3 regions of the Mesorhizobium sp. WSM3879 genome follow, and region 2 is predicted to be linked to each of the others. Evidence: predicted binding sites of a transcription regulator. Region 2 holds the regulator's gene; each other region holds the start of a gene.
The links. Region 2 encodes HrcA, which represses chaperone genes, less so after heat shock. Its sites were predicted from a motif close to GTTAGCACTCNCNNNNNGNGAGTGCTAAC; they were not measured.
Positions count from the first base shown of each region.

Region 1: the regulator HrcA is predicted to act here: its motif matches at 4,704-4,732, upstream of groES (co-chaperone GroES).
Region 3: the regulator HrcA is predicted to act here: its motif matches at 4,598-4,626, upstream of groES (co-chaperone GroES).

Region 1 covers NZ_NSFZ01000012.1:112,575-119,392, reverse strand. Annotated here, with positions in the region: gene CK218_RS23890 (MFS transporter) at 1-142, opposite strand, end outside; gene CK218_RS23885 (TetR/AcrR family transcriptional regulator) at 254-880, shown strand; gene CK218_RS23880 (LysR family transcriptional regulator) at 990-1,985, opposite strand; gene CK218_RS23875 (SDR family oxidoreductase) at 2,089-2,850, shown strand; gene CK218_RS23870 (hypothetical protein) at 2,847-3,698, opposite strand; gene CK218_RS23865 (class I SAM-dependent methyltransferase) at 3,769-4,569, shown strand; gene groES (co-chaperone GroES) at 4,797-5,093, shown strand; gene groL (chaperonin GroEL) at 5,158-6,810, shown strand.
Region 2 covers NZ_NSFZ01000003.1:247,342-254,159, forward strand. Annotated here, with positions in the region: gene CK218_RS07780 (sorbosone dehydrogenase family protein) at 1-1,216, opposite strand, end outside; gene CK218_RS07785 (hypothetical protein) at 1,327-1,524, opposite strand; gene hrcA (heat-inducible transcriptional repressor HrcA) at 1,556-2,638, opposite strand; gene rph (ribonuclease PH) at 2,802-3,518, shown strand; gene CK218_RS07800 (VOC family protein) at 3,595-4,005, shown strand; gene rdgB (RdgB/HAM1 family non-canonical purine NTP pyrophosphatase) at 4,005-4,682, shown strand; gene hemW (radical SAM family heme chaperone HemW) at 4,679-5,857, shown strand; gene CK218_RS07815 (low molecular weight protein tyrosine phosphatase family protein) at 5,854-6,177, shown strand; gene CK218_RS07820 (hypothetical protein) at 6,260-6,448, opposite strand; gene CK218_RS07825 (hypothetical protein) at 6,456-6,653, opposite strand; gene rsmI (16S rRNA (cytidine(1402)-2'-O)-methyltransferase) at 6,807-6,818, shown strand, end outside.
Region 3 covers NZ_NSFZ01000009.1:156,707-163,524, reverse strand. Annotated here, with positions in the region: gene CK218_RS20960 (ABC-F family ATP-binding cassette domain-containing protein) at 1-131, shown strand, start outside; gene htpG (molecular chaperone HtpG) at 292-2,184, opposite strand; gene groL (chaperonin GroEL) at 2,456-4,084, opposite strand; gene groES (co-chaperone GroES) at 4,138-4,452, opposite strand; gene CK218_RS20940 (Hsp20 family protein) at 4,801-5,280, shown strand; gene CK218_RS20935 (Hsp20/alpha crystallin family protein) at 5,365-5,874, shown strand; gene CK218_RS20930 (hypothetical protein) at 6,253-6,818, shown strand, end outside.

The DNA.
Region 1 (6,818 bases), on a different contig from region 2:
GCGCGCCGAGCAGCACCGGCTGCAAGCCCAGGATGAGCAGGCCGACCGAGCCGATCCAGAGCGCCGCGGCGAGTTGCAGGCCGGTCGGATTGCCGACCAGCCAGTCGCCATTTTCCGCATGCGCGGCATCGGTTGCAGTCACGAGGCGCCCTCCCTTGCAGCCCGGTGAAAAAGCTGACAAGTTGTCAGCATTCACGAAACTGATACTTGATCAGTTTCCTGTCAACCGAGAATCAACGACTGCCCGCGCGAGATGAGGCAAACAAGGCAAACGGCGACGGAACCCAGACGCAGGCCCAAGCAGGAGCGCAGCCGCGAGCGTATCGACGCGATCCTCGCCACGACCATGCGGCTGATCGGCGAGAAGGGCATCGACGCGGTCACGATGAAGGAAGTCGGCGCGCTGGCCGGCGGACCGATCGCCACGGTCTATCATTATTTTCCAAGCAAGTCGGCGATCCTGGCGATGCTCTACGAGCGATTCTCGGAGGAGAGCCGGGCTCGCTTCGGCGCGATCATCGCCGATATCCGGGGAGTGGATGACGTGACCACTGCCGCCGATCGCCTGCTCGACGATTACTACGGCCGTGTCGCGGCGGATCCGGCGATCCAGGATCTGCAGAACGCGATCCAGGCCGACAAGGCGCTGCAGCATCTCGACATCGCCGAGACGCGGCATCAGGCGCAGATGTTCTGCGACCGTGTGGCGCCGATGCTGAAGCCTAAGCAGCGCGAGGCGTTCGGGCGCGTGGTGTTCCTGATCTTCCAGCTCGCCGGCGGCGTCGTGCGGCTGGCGCTGACGCAGGACGAGGCGGAAGGCCGGCGCACGATCGAGGATTACCGGTCGATCATCCACGCGCAGTTGCGGCTGTTTTTGTAGGCATGCCCTAACGGTCGTCATCCTCGGGCTTGACCCGAGGATCCATGCCGTGACCTCCCTTATAGAGCGCAACGGCGCAGAATTCTGCAATCCTTGCAACGCCTTGGCGTCACGGCATGGATCCTAGGGTCTGCGCGCGTCGCTTCGCTCCTTGCTCCGCCCTAGGATGACGACCGCTGGATACGATCCCCTCCGCGATTGCCAACTTACCCCGCATCCAGCTTCGGCCCCAGGATCCCACCAGCCAATCGACAAACACCCTGACCCGTGGCGACAACTGCCGGCTCGGCGGATAGAGCACCGAGATCGGCGTGGGCGTCGGCGGAAAATCGGGAAGCACTTCGACCAGCCGCCCTGCCTCGAGGTCGTCCGCATATCGGAGCCTTGGCGCCTGGAACAGCCCGAAACCCAGCCGGACCAGCGCAGCACTCGTGTCCGAATTGGCGACCGTGACCCGCGACGGCAGGACGATCTCGCGAACCTTGCCGTCGACGGTGAATTCCAGCGGCATCACCTGCCTCGTGCGCGACGACACGAAGCCGATCATCATGTGGCCAGCCAAGTCGTCCGGCGTGCGCGGCACGCCGTGGCGGTCGAGATAGGCGGGGCTGGCGACGGTGATTTCGCGCGCGATGCCGAGACGCCGCACGATCATGTCGCTGTCGGGAAGCGTGCCGGCCCGGATGACGCAATCGACGCCTTCACGCACGAGGTCGACGAGGCGGTCGCCTTCGCCGATATGCACGGTCAGGCCCGGATATCGGACGAGCAGCGCCGGCAGTTCCGGCAGCAGGAAGGTGCGCGCCATGTGGCCGTTGACGTCGACGCTGAGGCGTCCGCGCACCTCATGCGCGCCGAAGCCGCCCTCGGCATCCTCGATGTCGGCGAGGATGCCGATGCAACGCTGGTAATAGGCTTCACCGTCGAGCGTGGTGGTGACGTGGCGCGTGGTGCGGCGAAGCAACTGCACGCCCAACCGCTCCTCCAACTGCTTGATCGCGGCGGTGGCGCTGGAGCGCGGCAAGCCGAGATCGGCGGCGGCCGCCGTGAAGCTGCGCCGTTCCACGACGCGGGTGAAGAGCCGCATGCTGTCGAACCTGTCCATCGCTGATTGTTCGCAGATCCTGAATAGAGTTGGCAGTCCGAGCCAGATTATATCGGTCATTCGCGCGAGTATATGGATCCCCATCGCCAAAAGGAGATTTGCCATGACCACTCGCCCCATTGCCCTCATCACCGGCGGCAGCCGCGGCCTCGGCCGCAACACCGCGCTCAACCTCGCCCGCAAAGGCGTCGACGTCATCCTCACCTACCGCTCGCGCGCCGACGAGGCGAAGGCGGCGATCGCCGAGATCGAGGCCGCCGGCAGCCGCGCCGCGGCGCTTGAGCTCGACGCCGGCGCCGTTGCCACCTTCCCGGCTTTCGTCGCGGCGTTGACAAAGACGCTCCAGGAAACCTGGCAGCGCGACCGCTTCGATTATCTCGTCAACAATGCCGGCACCGGCCTCCGCAAGCCGATCGCCGAGACCACGGAAGAGGAATTCGACACGCTGATGAACATCCATCTCAAAGGCGTGTTCTTCCTAACCCAGGCGCTGCTGCCGCTGATCAGCGATGGCGGCCGCATCGTCAACGTGTCGAGCGGGCTGGCGCGCTTCTCGGTTCCGGGCTCGGCCGCCTATGCGATGATGAAGGGCGGCATCGAGGTGTTCACGCGCTACCTCGCCAAGGAGCTCAGCCAGCGCCGCATCACCGCCAACACCGTGGCGCCCGGCGCCATCGCCACCGACTTCAACGGCGGCCATGTGCGCGACGACGCCGAGATCAACCGCGTCGTGGCTGGCATGACGGCGCTCGGCCGCGCCGGCGTCGCCGACGATATCGGGCCGATGATCGCCTCGCTGCTGTCGGAGGACAATCGCTGGGTCAACGCCCAGCGCATCGAGGTCTCGGGCGGCATGAATATCTAAGCGTGTTGGCGGATCAACCCTTCGAAGCCGTCGGCAAGATTGGCATTGCCGGCGGCGATGAAGCTCGACAGATTGCGGGCGCGGCCGGGCGTTTTGTTGGCATCGAGCAGCACCGCCCTGCCCTCATGCATGACGAAATCGAACTTTCCGTAGTGGAAGCCGAGCTTGCGCCTTAGCGCGCGAAGCTCGTCCGGTACGGGAACCGCCTCGCGACGGATCGTGTCGTCGCCCTTGACCAGGCTCTGCGGCGAGACGTGGCGTGTGCAGCGCTCGCGCTCGCCGCAGAACAGCCAGAAACGGGCGGCAAAGCCATCCGGCTCAGGCTCGGGAATGAATTTTTCCACAATGAGGTCCTCGCGTCCGAACAGCTCGGCCGGAACGTCGGCGAGCGAGGCATGGATCTGGTATTGGTCGAAAGATTCGACGCCGGGGAAGGGCATCGGCTTGCCGGCGCGCCGCGCGCGCCGATTCAGTTGCTGTTCCGGCGTTCCCCGATGGTTGAGGCTGCTCTTGACGATAACCTGCCCTTTCCAGCCGTCGTCCTTGCCGACGACGGCTCCGCTGATGCGGCGCTTGGAAATGTCGGCGGCGCCGAGATTGAGGCAGAAGGGAAAGGCGCGGGCATACTCGACATAATCGGGCGACGTAACCGTCGCGTCGACATGCAGCACCGCGATATCGGCGGCCGGCTTCGCCGACGTGCCGCTGAGGACCTGCACCGAATGGCCGCGCCTCTTCAGTTCCTCCAGCAGATCGAAGAGCATGTACGGGCTGTCCCGGCGCCATAGCAGCCCGCGCCGGCTTTGGAAGCGGTCGAACTCATGCGTGATGACGGCGATGCGTGCCATTGTTCCCTTGGCCTATCAAGCGTCGTCCACTATTCGATCGGATACAACGCGCTACCGGGCTGGGGTTTGCATGACCGAGCATTGGAATGCAATTCGCAAACATTGGCAGTTGCTCGGCACACCCCTGCGGCCGCCGGCGGAGGTTGTCGAAAGCTACGACCGCGAACTCGACCTTGCCCCGTCGGATGTCGTGATGCTCGGCGTGACACCCGAGCTCGCCGGGCTCGGCGCCACGATGACGGCGGTCGACGAGTCTTCGGACATGATTGCCGGCATCTGGCCGGGCGACACCGATACGCGCAAGGCGGTGCAGGGCGACTGGTTCGATCTGCCGTGCGCCGATGCAAGCGTCGAGGCGCTGATCGGCGACGGATGTCTCTCGGTCATCGGCGATGCCGGCCTCAGGCGCACGCTATTTGCGTCGATCGCACGCGCGCTCAAGTCCGACGGCCGCGCCGGCATCAGGCTTTACGCCTCTCCCGCAACGCCGGACGACCCGAAGGATGTCCGCGCTCTGGCACTAAGCGGCGGCGTCTCGACTTTCCATGAGCTCAAATGGCGCGTGGCCATGACCGCGATCGGCGACGCGCCGGATTACACGATCCCGGTCAAAGCCATCCTCGAACAGTTCGAAAGGGTGTTTCCCGACCGCGAGGAGCTTTCGGCCCGAACCGGATGGGAACTGCCGGTCATCGGAACCATAGACGTCTACCGGAACTCGTCCGCCGTCTACAGTTTCGCCCCCGCGGCAGCGCTCATCGAGGAAGGCCGGACCTTCTTCGAAGATCTCCGGCTGACCTCTAGCGGCACATACGGTCTGGCCGAACGCTGCCCGCTGCTGGTGTTGCGCTCGCCGAAGCGCCTGGACTAAACGAGCTGGATTGCTCGCCCACGCTTCGCGCAGCCACCGCATTTCCGCCCAGCGCTCCGCCTGAGAAAAATTGCGCCATTGCCCCTCCCCGCGCGCCTTGACTCTCGCATGCCATCAGCCTATCTCAGCGCCACGTTAGCACTCGCCTTAGGTGAGTGCTAACTTATATCCGGCGGCCTCGCCGGATGGAGGAACAGTTCTCACCGTTCTCATTCGAGGAAGACAACATGGCAAAGTCCAAGTTCCGCCCGCTTCATGACCGCGTGGTCGTTCGCCGGGTTGAATCCGAATCCAAGACAGCCGGCGGGATCATCATCCCGGATACGGCGAAGGAGAAGCCGCAGGAAGGCGAGATCATCGCCGTTGGCTCCGGCGCTCGCGACGAAAGCGGCAAGCTCGTGCCGCTGGACGTCAAGGCCGGCGACCGCATCCTGTTCGGCAAGTGGTCGGGCACCGAAGTCAAGCTCAATGGCGAAGACCTTCTGATCATGAAGGAATCCGACATCATGGGCATCATCGGCTGATCATCGGCCTCTCTCTATCAACTGAATTTTCGGGCTCTGTCCGAGCCCCTGTCAGGAGCTTACTATGGCTGCAAAAGACGTAAAATTCTCCCGCGACGCCCGTGAGCGCATGCTGCGCGGCGTCAACATCCTCGCCGACGCGGTGAAGGTCACCCTCGGTCCGAAGGGCCGCAATGTCGTCATCGACAAGTCGTTCGGCGCTCCGCGCATCACCAAGGACGGCGTCACCGTCGCCAAAGAGATCGAGCTCGAAGACAAGTTCGAGAACATGGGCGCGCAGATGGTTCGCGAGGTCGCCTCGAAGACCAACGACATCGCCGGCGACGGCACGACCACCGCGACCGTTCTCGCCCAGGCGATCGTCCAGGAAGGCAACAAGGCTGTTGCCGCCGGCATGAACCCGATGGACCTGAAGCGCGGCATCGACCTCGCCGTCACCGAAGTCGTCACCGCTCTCGGCAAGGCCGCCAAGAAGATCAAGACTTCGGAAGAAGTCGCCCAGGTCGGCACGATCTCGGCCAATGGCGACGAGTCGGTCGGCAAGATGATCGCGGAAGCGATGCAGAAGGTCGGCAACGAAGGCGTCATCACCGTCGAGGAAGCCAAGACCGCCGAGACCGAGCTGGAAGTCGTCGAAGGCATGCAGTTCGACCGCGGCTATCTCTCGCCCTACTTCGTCACCAACGCCGACAAGATGGTCGCCGATCTGGAAGACGCCTACATCCTGCTGCACGAGAAGAAGCTCTCCAACCTGCAGGCCATGCTGCCGGTCCTGGAAGCGGTCGTTCAGACCTCGAAGCCGCTGCTCATCATCTCGGAAGACGTCGAAGGCGAGGCTCTGGCCACGCTGGTCGTCAATAAGCTGCGCGGCGGCCTGAAGATCGCCGCCGTCAAGGCTCCGGGCTTCGGCGACCGCCGCAAGGCCATGCTCGAAGACATCGCTATCCTGACCGGTGGCCAGGTCATCTCGGAAGACCTCGGCATCAAGCTCGAGAATGTCGGCCTCAACATGCTCGGCCGCGCTAAGAAGGTGTCGATCTCCAAGGAGAACACCACCATCGTCGACGGCGCCGGCAAGAAGGCCGAGATCCAGGGCCGCGTCGCCCAGATCAAGCAGCAGATCGAGGAGACCACCTCGGACTACGACAAGGAGAAGCTGCAGGAACGTCTGGCGAAGCTCGCGGGCGGCGTCGCGGTGATCCGCGTCGGCGGCGCGACGGAAGTCGAGGTCAAGGAAAAGAAGGACCGCGTTGACGACGCTCTGAACGCGACCCGCGCGGCCGTTGAAGAAGGCATCGTCGCCGGCGGCGGCGTCGCGCTGCTGCGCGCTTCGGCCAACCTCAAGGCAACCGGCGTCAACTCCGACCAGGCTGCCGGCATCAACATCGTGCGCCGCGCGCTGCAGTCTCCGGCTCGCCAGATCGCGGCCAATGCTGGTGCGGAAGCCTCGATCGTTGCCGGCAAGATCCTCGAGAACAAGGGCGCGACCTTCGGCTTCAACGCCCAGACGGGCGAATATGGCGACATGATCGCCATGGGCATCGTCGACCCGGTCAAGGTCGTCCGCACCGCTCTCCAGGACGCGGCCTCGGTCGCCGGCCTGCTGGTCACCACCGAAGCCATGATCGCCGAGGCTCCGAAGAAGGAAGCCGCCGGCGGTATGCCGGGCGGCATGCCTGGCGGCGGCATGGGCGGCATGGGCGGCATGGACTTCTAATTGACGAA
Region 2 (6,818 bases):
CGGTGGCGAAATCCTCATACTCGCCGGTCGGCTTGCCGTCCTTGAACTTCAGCCGCACCACCTTGTAGCCGGTGCGGACATTGCGGTTCCACGAGCCGTGCAGGGTGACGAAGGCGTCGCTCTTATAGTCGGCCGGGAAGTTGCCGCCCTCGTAAAAGGCGATGTTGAGCGGCGCCGAATGTGCCTGGATCAGCACGTCCGGCACCGTGACCTTGCCGGCGAGATCGGGCCGCGCGCCTTTGTGGCGCGGATCCTCGTTGTCGCCGATATAGTACCAGGGCCAGCCATAGAAGGCTCCCTCCTTGACGGCGGTCGCATATTCGAAAGGCACGTTGTCGCCGAGCTCGTCGCGTTCGTTGACGACGCACCAGAGCGCGCCCGTGGCCGGCTGCACCGTCATGCCCGAGCAGTTGCGCAGGCCGGTGGCGACCATCCTGCGGTTCTTGCCGTCAGGATCGAAAGCGAGCACATCCGCTCGGCCTTCCTCCGCGCCCCAGGTAGCGCCGAGCGGTGCCGATCTCGCCCATTCTTCGACGCCGCCCTTCGGCCTCGCTCCCATGCCCTCTGCGGTATTCGAGCCCGAGCCGACCGAGAGATAGAGCGTCTTGCCGTCGGGCGAAAAAGCGATGTCGCGCGTCCAGTGATGGCTCGACGGGATGTCCGAGACGATCGTTTCGGGCTTGCCCGAAGCTTTGAGGTCGCCGTCGCGATAGGCAAAGCGGACGACGCTGTTGCTGTTGGCGACATAGACCCATTGCGGCTTGTCGCCCGGCGGATAGAAGGCGATGCCGTAGGGCCGGGTCAGGCCTTTGGCAAAGACCGACTTCTCGGCGGGCTTGGCGCTGCCTTCGGCCAGTCGATAGACGCGGACCTGGTTCGCCCTGCTGTCGGCGACGAAGAGATCGCCGTTCGGCGCCGTGCGCACGACACGCGGGCTGCTGATGCCCGAAGCCACCAGCTCGGCCGAAAAGCCGGGTGGAAGGGCTGGCTTGGCATCCTCGGGGCGATCGGTGACACCGCCGCCGTTCGAGGCGGATTCGGCGACATTCGGCTTCGGGAGATCGTCGGGCCTGATGAGGCGCCGCACGCCGGGCCGGTCGGCCTTCCAGTCACCGAAGGCCTTTTTGCCGGTGAGCAGGGGCTGGTCGGCCTGCTGCGCGACGGCGCCGGAGACCAGGAGCAAGGCGAGGGCGGCAAGGCCGGCAATGCGTATCATGCTGTTCTCCGTTATTCGCCATCGTGCATCAGCAACCAGACAGCGAATATCGGGCAGGCTCTCCAAAAGAGAAGCCGGGCATGCAAATTTTGACGGGAAGCGCCGGCAGTTCAGCTCTCTTCGATATCCAGATCGTCGTCGAGCTGCTTTTCCAGCGCGACCAGATCGGCCGGCAGCGGCAGGCCCATGGCGCGCATTTCCCTGAGCTTCTCGCGCAGTAGCTCCTGGATCTCGTGATCGTCTTCCGGCTGGTTCACCATCTCCTCGAGCAGCAGGCTGATCTGGGCCTTGAACGATTCCAGCGCCATTTCCACCCTCCTTGCGACGTTTCCCGCTCGCCTACCTCAACATGCGCGAAATCAACTGGGCCGTATAGTCGACCATCGGGACGATGCGGGCATAGTTCAATCGCGTCGGGCCGATGACGCCGAGCGCGCCGACGACGCGTGCATCCTTGTCGCGATAGGGCGCGACCACGAGCGAGGAACCGGACAGCGAGAACAACTTGTTCTCCGAGCCGATGAAGATGCGCACGCCCGGACCGTCCTCGGCGAGATCGAGGAGCTGCAGCAGTCCGTCCTGCGTTTCCAGATCCTCGAACAGATGGCGCAGCAATTCGAGATCGGCCTGGGCGGTGACGTTTTCCAGAAGATTGGCGCGGCCGCGCACGATGAGGCGCGCCGGCAGGCCGCTTTCGGCGCCGGCCCAGACCGCGAGGCCCTTCTCGACCAGTTCCTGCGACAGCGTGTCGAGAGCCGCCCTGGTCTCGTCCTTGATGCGCGCGATCTCGACCCGGGCCTCGGCCAGCGTGCGGCCGCGGATATGGGCGTTGAGGAAGTTCGAGGCCTCGTGCAGCTGCGAGACGGTGATACCGGCAGGCAGGTCGACAACGCGGTTCTCGACATCGCCGCTCTGCGACACGAGGACGGCGAGCGCCTTGGTGGGTTCCAACTGGATGAACTCGATGTGCTTCAGAGCCACCTCGTTCTTGGCGGCGAGCACCAGGCCGGCGCCGCGCGACATGCCGGAGAGCATCTGGCTGGCCTCTGTCAGCATATGCTCCAGCGTCGCGCCCGAGCCCGAGGCACGCACCTGCGCCTCGATGACGCGGCGCTCGTCGTCCGACAGATCGCCGAGCTCCATGAAGGCATCGACGAAGAAGCGCAGGCCGGTCTGGGTCGGCAGGCGCCCGGCCGAGATATGCGGCGCGTAGATCAGCCCCAGATGCTCAAGGTCGCTCATCACGTTGCGGATGGTGGCCGGTGACAGCGACGACGGCAGGATGCGCGACAGGCTGCGCGAGCCGACCGGCTCGCCGTCGCGCAGATAGGAATCGACAATCCGCCGGAAGATGTCGCGCGAGCGCATGTCGAGCGACTGAAACACGGGCGGCTGCGATGCGGGATCGACTGCCTTGTTCATTCCAGCGAAAAACCTCCTATCGAAAGATATAGACTTAAGCCTCCCTGGCGCAACCCGGGCCATTTTCGCTTGCGCCGTTTCCTTGGCGCCCTTTTCCTTTGCGCCATCCGTCGCATGCGTCTACAAGCCGCCGACGAATCCAAAACCAAGGAAAGAAGGCCGAATGCGCCCCTCCAAACGCCAGCCCGACGAAATGCGCGCCATCTCCTTCGAGCGCGGCGTCTCCAAGCATGCCGAAGGCTCGTGCCTGGTGAAGTTCGGCGACACGCATGTGCTGTGCACGGCGAGCCTGGAGGAAAAGGTGCCGGCCTGGATGCGCAATTCCGGCAAGGGCTGGGTTACGGCCGAATACGGCATGCTGCCGCGCTCGACGGGCGAGCGGATGCGCCGCGAGGCTTCCGCCGGCAAGCAGGGCGGCCGCACGCTGGAGATCCAGCGGCTGATCGGTCGTTCGTTGCGCGCCGTTGTCGACCTGCAGGCCCTGGGCGAACAGCAGATCACCGTCGACTGCGACGTTATCCAGGCCGACGGCGGCACCCGCACCGCCTCGATCACCGGCGGCTGGGTGGCGCTATACGATTGCCTGCGCTGGATGGAAGCGCGCCAGATGGCCAGCGTTTCCAAGGTGCTCAAGGACCATGTCGCGGCGATCTCCTGCGGCATCCATGACGGACAGCCGGTCATCGATCTCGATTATCTCGAGGATTCCTCGGCCGGCACCGACGCCAATTTCGTCATGACCGGCAAGGGCGGCATCGTCGAGATCCAAGGCACGGCGGAAGGCGAGCCCTTCTCCGAAGAGCAGTTTTCGGCACTGATGGGACTGGCCAAGAAGGGTATTTCTCGGCTGGTCAGCCTGCAGCAGATGGCGGTGGCGTAGGTTTTCGAATGCCGAGCCTAGGCACCCCCCTCTGGCCTGCCGGCCATCTGCTCGACAGGGCAGAGGGGGGCGCCTCGTGACTCCCTCCGCGATTCTGGAATCAGCGCTCTACGTCACAGATCTAACCGCTGCCGAAGCCTTCTACCGCGACATCCTCGGCCTGGATCCGCTGGGCAAGGTCGAAGGCCGCCACGTCTTCTTCCGCTGCGGCAACGGCGTGCTGCTCATCTTCAATGCCGAGGCGACGAAAATTCCGCCGGCGCCCGACGCCAAGCTGAAGGTGCCGCCGCACGGCACGGTCGGCGAAGGGCATCTTTGCTTCACCGCGACTGCGGCCGAGATCGCCGAATGGCGCAAGCATCTGGCGGCCAAGAACATCGCCATCGAAAGCGATTTCGAATGGCCGCAAGGCGGACATTCGATCTATATCCGCGACCCTTCGGGCAATTCGATCGAGTTCGCCGAACCAAGGATCTGGGGTCTCTGATGCATTCTTTGAACGGACAAAAGATCGTCGTCGCCAGCCACAATGAAGGCAAGCTGCGCGAATTCGCCGACTTGATGGCCCCGTTCGGCTTCGAGGCGAAGTCGGCCAAGGAATACGGCCTGCCGGAACCGGACGAGACCGGCACGACCTTCGAGGAGAATGCCTATATCAAGGCCTATGCCGCGGCCAAGGCCACCGGCCTGCCGGCGCTGTCGGACGATTCGGGGCTCTGCGTCGACGCGCTCGACGGGGCGCCCGGCGTCTACACAGCCAACTGGGCCGAGACGGCGGACGGCACACGCGATTTTGGCATGGCCATGCAGCGCACCGAAGTGGCGTTGCAGGAGGTCGGCGCGACCGAGCCGGCGCAGCGCACCGGCCGTTTCGTCGCCGTCATTTGCCTCGCCTTTCCCGATGGCGAGGCCGAATATTACCGCGGCGAGGCCGAAGGCACGCTGGTCTGGCCGCCGCGCGGCACGCTCGGCTTCGGCTACGATCCGGTGTTCCTGCCCAACGGCTTCGCCAAGACTTTTGGCGAGATGAGCGCCGAGCAAAAGCATGGCTGGAAGCCCGGCCAGGCAACAGCCCTGTCGCACCGCGCCCGCGCCTTCCAGAAGTTTGCCCAGGCCCGCTTGGATTTGGCGCGGCTGGATCTGGCGCGGCTCAGGTCAAAATGATTGGGACAGGCCAGACCATGCCGCTCGACCGCAGCCCCGGCTTCGGCGTCTATATTCATTGGCCGTTCTGCGCGGCCAAATGCCCTTACTGCGACTTCAACAGCCACGTTCGCCACCAGCCGGTCGACCAGGAGCGTTTTGCGCGGGCCTTCGAGACGGAGCTGAAGACCATGCGCGCCCGCACCGGGCCGCGCGAGGTGACCAGCGTCTTCCTCGGCGGCGGCACGCCGTCGCTGATGAAGCCGGAAACGGTGTCAGCGGTTCTGGAAGCCGTAGCGAAGAACTGGACGGTGCCTGCCGGGATCGAGGTGACGCTGGAGGCCAATCCGTCCTCGGTCGAGGCGGAGCGCTTCCGCGGTTATCGGGCGGCCGGCGTCAACCGTGTCTCGCTCGGCGTGCAGGCGCTGAACGACAAGGACCTGCGCTTCCTCGGCCGGCTGCACAATGTCGAGGAGGCGCTGCACGCCATCGGGCTGGCGCGGGAAATCTTTCCGCGGCTCTCCTTCGACCTGATCTATGCGCGGCCCGGCCAGACGCCCGAGGCTTGGGCTTCAGAGCTTGAGGAAGCGATCGGCCACGCCGCCGACCACCTGTCGCTCTATCAGCTCACGATCGAGGAGGGCACGCCGTTCCATGCACTCCACTCAGCGCGAAAATTCGTCCTGCCCGACAACGACCATGCCGCCGACCTCTACGCGCTGACGCAGGAGGTGACCGCGGCGCACGGGCTTCCGGCCTACGAAATCTCCAACCACGCGCGGCCGGGCGCGGAAAGCCGGCACAACCTGACTTATTGGCGCTACGGCGAATATGTCGGCGTCGGACCCGGCGCGCATGGCCGCTTCGTCGAGAACGGCCGCCGTACCGTGACGGTCGCGGAAAAGATGCCTGAGACCTGGGCCAACCTGGTCGAAGCCAGGAGCCATGGCGTCACCGGCGGCGAGGTGCTGACGCGCGCCGAAGAAGCCGACGAGTTCCTATTGATGGGGCTGCGGCTGGCCGAGGGCATCGACCTCCAGCGCTACGAGACGCTTGCCGGGCGTAGTCTGGCGAGCGACCGATTGTCGGTGCTGCAGGAAGAGGGGCTGGTGGCGCCGGTCGGCAACGCCCGCCTCCGCGCCACGACCGCCGGCATGATCGTGCTCGATGCGGTGGTGGCAGACCTCGCGCGGTGAAAAAGGTTCTCTTCGTCTGCAGCCAGAACCGCCTGCGCAGCCCCACCGCCGAGCAGGTGTTTTCCAGGCGCCGCGACCTCGAGGTCGAATCGGCCGGCACCAATCACGACGCGGACAACCCGCTGACGCATGAGCTGGTCGCGTGGGCCGAGATCATCTTCGTCATGGAGAAGGCGCATCGCGTCAAGCTGCAGAAGAAGTTCCGGTCAAGCTTGATGCGGGCACGGGTGATCTGCCTCGACATCCCGGACAACTATGCGTTCATGGATCCGGAACTGGTGCGGCTGCTCGAGGCGAAGGTCACTAAATATCTGGGCTGAATGGCGTCAGGCGCCAAGCATGGCGCTTCGTTCCTCGCTCCGCCTGGGATGAGGCGAGAGATCGCGAAGCGTCGCAGCTGCTCTAGGCGTCGTGCTTCTGACGCTGCTTCCCGCGATCCTTTTCCGCATGCGCGTCGCCGGAGCGGCCTTGCTTCAGGTCGGTCTTGTCGCGGCGGTTCCCGTGCTGGGCGGCGATCGGATGGGAAGGAATGCCCTCGCGGGCGGTCTTGCTTTCGAGTCGTGTGATGAAAATGTCGAAGCGATTGGGCATCGTCCGGTCAGTGCTCCGTCGTGCTTTCGGTTTCGGTCGAGGCGTCTTGAACCGCGGGGCTTGGAAGCGGCTTCATCGCTTCCTTGTCCTTTGTCCTGGCGGAGGGTTCCCGATTCTCCGAACCGGCAACCTTCTCCGATCCGGCAAAGCGCTTGCAGCCCGAATAATAGGGCGTGAAAGCGTCTTGAATGATCAGGCTGTCCATCCTGTCCTCCTCCTCGGGAATCAGGGGTAAAATCCGCCTTGTGCGGTTTGGTTCCGCATCGTGGCAAAGGCATGGCGATTCCCTTGCATCGCCATCACGTTTTGCAACCGCAGATCAGCCGTGGCAAACAGTGGCGCGTGGGGAGGGCCTCAATTGACCGGCGAC
Region 3 (6,818 bases), on a different contig from region 2:
ACCGCCATTTCCTGTCCGCCCTATCGAACCGCGTGCTGGAGCTCACGCCGGATGGCATCCACACCTATGGCGGCGGCTATACGGAATATGTCGCCAGGACGGGGCAAGAGGCACCGGGGCTGAGGGGGTAGGGCGGCGCTCTGACCTCCGAGCGTAGTAGCGTGGAGAAGCCTTGACCCGTCGGCAGGACAGAGGGGGGCGCGAAGGATCGCGACCGATCTCACCCTTGCGCCGCCTCCTCGTGAGAAGTCACGGCAGGATCCGGGCTCCGTGAGGCGCCCAACGCCCCCACTACTCCCTCGCCAAACCGCGCTCGATCAGGCGAGCAAGCCGCGCCGAAAACGCCCTGGCATCGGCCGGCCTGTCGCCGTCCAGCACGCGCGCCTCGTCGTAAAGCAGATGCGCGGCGTCTTCCTTGAAAGCGCGCTCGCCGTCGCCGAGCTTCGCCAGCGCCGTGACGCGCTCGTGCCGCGGGTTGATCTCGAGGATCGGCTTGGCCGCCTTGTCGAGGCGGCCGGCGGCGTTGAGCAGCCGCTCGAACTGGCGGTCGGGACCGTGCTCCGGTGCGACCAGGCAGACCGCGCTTTCGGTCAGGCGGTCGGAGGCCTTCACGTCCGAGACCTCGTCTCCCAGCGCCGTCTTCACGAAGGCCAGGAAGGTCGCGATTTCGGACGAGATTTCGGCATCCGGCTTGGACGCGGTGTCGAGCAGCGGGATCTCCGACAGTTCGGCCGCGCCCTGCGTCACCGATTTGAACGGCTTGCCGTCGAATTCCGGCGCCATCGTCGTCCAGAAACTGTCGACCGGATCGGTCAAAAGCAGCACTTCGATGCCGCGCGCCCGGAACCCTTCGAGCTGCGGCGAGACCTCGAGCCGGGCGCGGTCTTCCCCGGCCATGAAGAAGATCGCCTTCTGCCCTTCCTTCATCGCGGCGACATAATCGGCCAGGCTGCGCAGCGTCTCGCCGGAAGCGGTCGAGCGGAAGCGGGCGAGCTTCAGCAGCTGCTCGCGCCGCTCGTAGTCCTCGTAGATGCCTTCCTTGAGCACGACGCCGAAATTCTCCCAGATCTTGGCGTAGGCCTCGGCATCGTTATCGGCGAGTTTGCCAAGATCGCCGAGGACGCGGTTGGTGACACCCTTGCGGATCGCGGCGAGCAGCGGGCTTTCCTGGATCATCTCGCGCGAGACGTTGAGCGGCAGATCGGCGGAATCGACCAGGCCGCGCACGAAGCGCAGATAGCGCGGCAACACGTCGACCTCGTCGGTGATGAAGACGCGCCGCACGTAGAGCTTCATACGACCCTTGCGGTCCTGGTCGAAGAGATCGAACGGACGCGAGCCCGGCACGAAGGCAAGCGCGCTGTATTCGTGCCGACCCTCGGCGCGGAAGTGGATGGTGGCGGCCGGCTCGTCATACTGGCCGGCGATGCTGCGGTAGAAGTCGGTATATTCCTCGGGCTTTATGTCGCTCTTCGGCCTCACCCATAGCGCCGTGCCGTCGGCGATATCGCGCGGCTCGGCGCCCGGCTTCTCAACAAGCGTGATCGGCACCGGCACGTGGCCGGACTGCGACTTCGCCAGCCCTTCGAGCCGGTAAGGCGTGGTGTAGGAACTCGCATCGTCCATCAGATGCAGCACGACGCGCGTGCCGCGCCTGGGAGCTGCCGCAAGCGGCACGGGAGCGATCTCGTAGGTGCCCTTGCCGTCGGAAGACCAGCGCCAGGGTTCCTCGCTGCCGGCCTGCCGGCTGATGACATCGACATGATCGGCCACCATGAAAGCGGAGTAGAAGCCGACGCCGAACTGGCCGATGAGTTGCGAGTCCTCAGTCGCCTTGCCGGCCTCGACGCGCTCGATGAAGGCACGGGTGCCGGAGCGTGCGATGGTGCCCAGAGCCTCGGCCATCTCCTCGCGGCCCATGCCGATGCCGTTGTCCTCGACGGCAAGCTGCTTGTTGTCGGGGTCGGCCGAAATGGTGATGCGCGGCTTTGCGTCCTCGCCCAGCAGCTCGGGACGGGTGATCGCTTCGAAGCGCAGCTTCTCGCACGCGTCCGCGCCGTTGGAGATCAGCTCGCGCAGGAAGACGTCCCGGTCCGAATAGACCGAATGTACCATCATGTGCAGCAGCCGCGAGACATCCGCCTCGAATGTCCTGGTTTCCGTCGTCTTGGTATCCGTCGTCATTCAGAATCTTCCCACATAGTAACTCTGGCCCGTCGCGCCGCGGCGTGTCGAACCTGCCGATCTCCGCCGATGAGGGGAGATGTCCGACAGGACAAAGGGGGCGCGTCCCGCCAGCCGATCTGTCGCGGAGTGCTTTCTCGCTTTTCCGGTTCTTGTCAATTCAGAAGGGTGCCGTTTCCCTCGCGCTCCCTTTTGCCCTAACGACCAATCTCCCCCGATTGGACCCTGTCGGGGGAGATTGGCTGTGTCGGCGCCGCGCCTCCCCAGCGTCCTAGAAGTCCATGCCGGCGCCGGCGGGCATGGCGGGTGCCGCTTCCTTCTTCGGCTTCTCGGCGACCATCGCCTCTGTGGTGACGAGCAGGCCGGCGATCGAGGCTGCATCCTGCAGCGCGGTGCGCACGACCTTGGCCGGATCGATAACGCCCTGGCTGAAAAGATCGCCATATTCGCCGGTCTGGGCGTTCCAGCCATAGGCGAAATCGGTCTTCTCGCGCAGCTTGCCGACGATGATCGAGCCTTCCGCCCCGCTGTTCTCGGCGATCTGACGCGCCGGCGCGTCGATGGCGCGCCGCACGATGTCGACGCCGTATCTCTGGTCGGGGTTGTCGGCAGCCACCGCGTCGAGCGCATTGGCGGCCCTGAGCAGCGCCACGCCGCCGCCCGGAAGAATGCCTTCCTCGACCGCCGCGCGCGTCGCATGCATGGCATCGTCGACGCGGTCCTTGCGCTCCCTGACCTCGACCTCCGTCGAACCGCCGACGCGGATCACAGCCACGCCGCCGGCGAGCTTGGCCAGACGCTCCTGCAGCTTCTCGCGATCGTAGTCCGAGGTGGTCTCCTCGATTTGCGCCTTGATCTGCGCGACGCGGCCCTGGATCTCCTCCTTCTTGCCGGCGCCATCGACGATCGTGGTGTTCTCCTTCTCGACCACCACTTTCTTGGTGCGGCCGAGCATCTCCAGCGTGACGTTCTCAAGCTTGATGCCGAGATCCTCGCTGATAGCGGTGCCGCCGGTGAGGATGGCGATGTCCTCCAGCATGGCCTTGCGGCGGTCGCCGAAGCCCGGAGCCTTGACGGCCGCAACCTTCAGGCCGCCGCGCAGCTTGTTGACCACCAGCGTCGCGAGCGCCTCGCCCTCGACATCCTCCGCGATGATGAGCAGGGGCTTCGCCGACTGAACCACCGCCTCCAGAACCGGCAGCAGCGCCTGCAGGTTGGAAAGCTTCTTCTCGTGGATCAGCACATAGGGCTCTTCGAGCTCGACGCGCATCTTATCTTGATTGGTGATGAAGTAAGGCGAGAGATAACCGCGATCGAACTGCATGCCTTCGACCACTTCCAGCTCGGTGTCGGCGGTCTTGGCTTCCTCGACGGTGATGACGCCCTCGTTGCCGACCTTCTGCATCGCCTCAGCAAGGAAACGGCCGATCTCGGCATCACCATTGGCCGAAATCGTGCCGACCTGGGCGATCTCGTCATTTCTGGTCACCTTGCGGGCGTTGGTCTTCAACTCCTGAACAATAGCCTCGACGGCTTTGTCGATGCCGCGCTTCAGATCCATGGGATTCATGCCGGCGGCAACGGCCTTGGCACCTTCCCTGACGATGGCCTGGGCGAGAACGGTCGCGGTGGTCGTGCCGTCGCCGGCGATATCGCTGGTTTTCGAGGCGACCTCGCGCACCATCTGCGCGCCCATGTTCTCGAACTTGTCCTCGAGCTCGATCTCCTTGGCGACGGTGACGCCGTCCTTGGTGATGCGCGGGGCGCCGAACGACTTGTCGATGACGACATTGCGGCCCTTAGGGCCGAGGGTGACTTTCACCGCGTCGGCGAGAATATTGACGCCGCGCAACATGCGGTCGCGGGCGTCGGAATGGAATTTCACTTCCTTGGCAGCCATTGGAACACTCCTTCAGCAGGCAGCTTTCATTCACCGGATCGGGTTGGGCCGGTTCAAGCCGCTTTTCCCAACGCCGATGTCTGCTCGACCACACCCATCACGTCGCTTTCCTTCATGATAAGCAGGTCTTCACCGTTGAGCTTGATCTCGGTGCCGGACCACTTGCCGAACAGGATGCGGTCGCCGACTTTGACGTCGAGGGGAATGAGCTTGCCGCTCTCGTCGCGCGCGCCGGAACCGACGGCGATGATCTCGCCTTCCTGCGGCTTCTCCTTCGCCGTGTCCGGGATGATGATGCCGCCGGCCGTCTTCTCCTCGGCCTCGACGCGGCGGACCAGAACGCGGTCATGCAATGGATGGAACTTCATATCGTTCTCCTTCGGGACAAACAGATTTTGAGAGGTTCCTCCACTCCGGACCGGAAGGACCGGAGCGGGGCTCGCGATCCTTTTCGGCCTCGCGCATGTGGATTTGGTTTTGCACGCGCCGGTTTCAAGAGGCCGCAAGAAATTTTTTGGCACTCGCAACAGCCGAGTGCTAGCGCCGTGAAAACAAAGGTAATTATGCAGCTTTGACGGGCACGTCCCGGACCCCTTGACGGCAAAGGAATCAATTCCCAAATCGAACCTGCCGGCGCCTGAAGTGGCCGGCAAGGTCAAGGAGCGCCGCTGCCTTGGCGCTCCTCGTATCTATGTTGCTCAATGGAGGATGTAGCTATGAGAACCAGTTTCGACTTTTCTCCCCTGTTCCGGTCGAGCATCGGCTTCGATCGAATGCTGAACGCGCTCGAGACCGCAAGCCGCATCGAAACCGCTGACAACTGGCCGCCCTACGATATCGCCAAGAGCGGCGAGGACGACTACCGCATCACCATGGCCCTGGCAGGCTTCAGCCAGGACGAACTGGCCATTACCCAGGAGCAGAACATGCTGATGGTTTCTGGCCAAAAGGCAGGCGAGGACAACGGCGAGTACCTGCATCGCGGCATTGCCGGCCGCGCATTCCAGCGTCGCTTCGAGCTTGCCGATCACGTCAAGGTCGTCGATGCGAGCCTCGTCAACGGCCTGCTGACAATCGACCTCAAACGCGAGATCCCGGAAGAAATGAAGCCGCGCCGGATCGAGATCACGGCGGACAAATCATCGCCAAAGGCCGCGGCGACAAAGAAAATCGAGGCCGACAACAAGGCGGCCTGAGCCTTCTCGCCGCGCTTTGCGCCAAGCGCCGGGTGATGTTCCCGGCGCTTCCTGTGTCTTCCGGATGAACAGAAAGGAGGAAAAATGAGTGTTCGTGATCTGATTCCCTGGGGCCGAAACAATGGCAACCAGGTTCCAAGTGTCTTCCGCGACGGCGAACGCGATCCTTTCCTGTCGCTGCATCGCGAGGTGAATCGGCTGTTCGACGACGTCTTCCGGGGTTTCGGTTCCGGCTTGCCATCCCTAGGCGGCGTATCAGCCTTTGGTGCCGGCTGGCCGAGCGTTGAGATCTCCGACAACGAGAAGGAGATCAAGGTGGCGGCCGAAGTCCCGGGCCTGGACGAGAAGGACATCGAGGTGCTGCTTGATGATGGCGTGCTGACGCTGAAGGGTGAAAAGCGCTCCGAGACGGAGGACAAGGAGCGGCAGTTCTCCGAGCGCGTCTATGGCCGCTTCGAGCGTCGCATCCCGCTGGGCTACGAGATCGAAGAAGACAAGATCGATGCCCGCTTCAAGAACGGCGTGCTGACGGTAATGCTGCCCAAGACCGCGAAGGCGCAGTCGCAGGCCAAGCGTATCGAAATCAAGAGCTGATGTCTCAGTGCAGGGGTTGGACCGACCGGTCCGGCCCCTGCGGCATGACGGAACTCTCGTGGCTAGATGGAACGGCCAACGCTGGCGTGGGTGCTGGCTGGAGCGTGGAACGGCTCCCTTTCCAAACGAGTGATCCGCTCGCAGCGGGCGCAAGAGGCTCGCTTGCGGCTCGATGACGTGCGGCCGACGCAGGCCATTCTAACCGTTTACCGCGCTGAGCGCAGATGCCGCTGACGGAACACCGCGCAAGCCTCTGGAAATCCGCGATAACCTTAATTCCTTCCTTCTTTTGGTCAGGCTTCCCGTACGGAACGTTAAGGGCTAGATTAGCAATTCGTTAAGTAATACGGCGGGTGTGAGCGTAAGAGGTGTGCCGTTATGAATTTCAAATCCCTGATCAAACGGGCCGAGGACGTAGACAAGGAATTTCAAGAGCTCCAGTCGGATCTGGCAGAGGCTTTCGAAGAATGTCTTTCGGCTGACGAAGAGACGTCCCCGGGATACGATTCTGCCGCCGACCTGGCGGCAAGCGAGGAGGATCCGCCGGGCGAGACTCAGTCCGAGGCTTCCGCCTCCCGGCTGACGCCGCACACCCAGACACGGTTGGCCGCCTTGGAAGCCGTTTCCGGACTCTTCCGCGACGGACAGGGTCATCTGGAGGAGATCGGGTCAAGGCTGGCCGAGATCGCCACAGCGCACCACATGACGCGCGATATCCTGAACGCCCTGCATCGCGATGCGCTGCGCGCCAATGAGCTGGAGCTGGAGAACGCCGCTCTGGGCGCCGAACACAAGGCCTTGTCGGAACAATTGCTTGACGCTACGCGCAAGCAGCGCGAACGCGACGGCGCGGCCGAGGCCTGGCAGCAGCGCGAGGCAAGTCTCGTCCAGGACAGGGAGTCGCTGCGCGAGGCGCTTGCAGCGGTGCGGCTCGAAATGGTCGA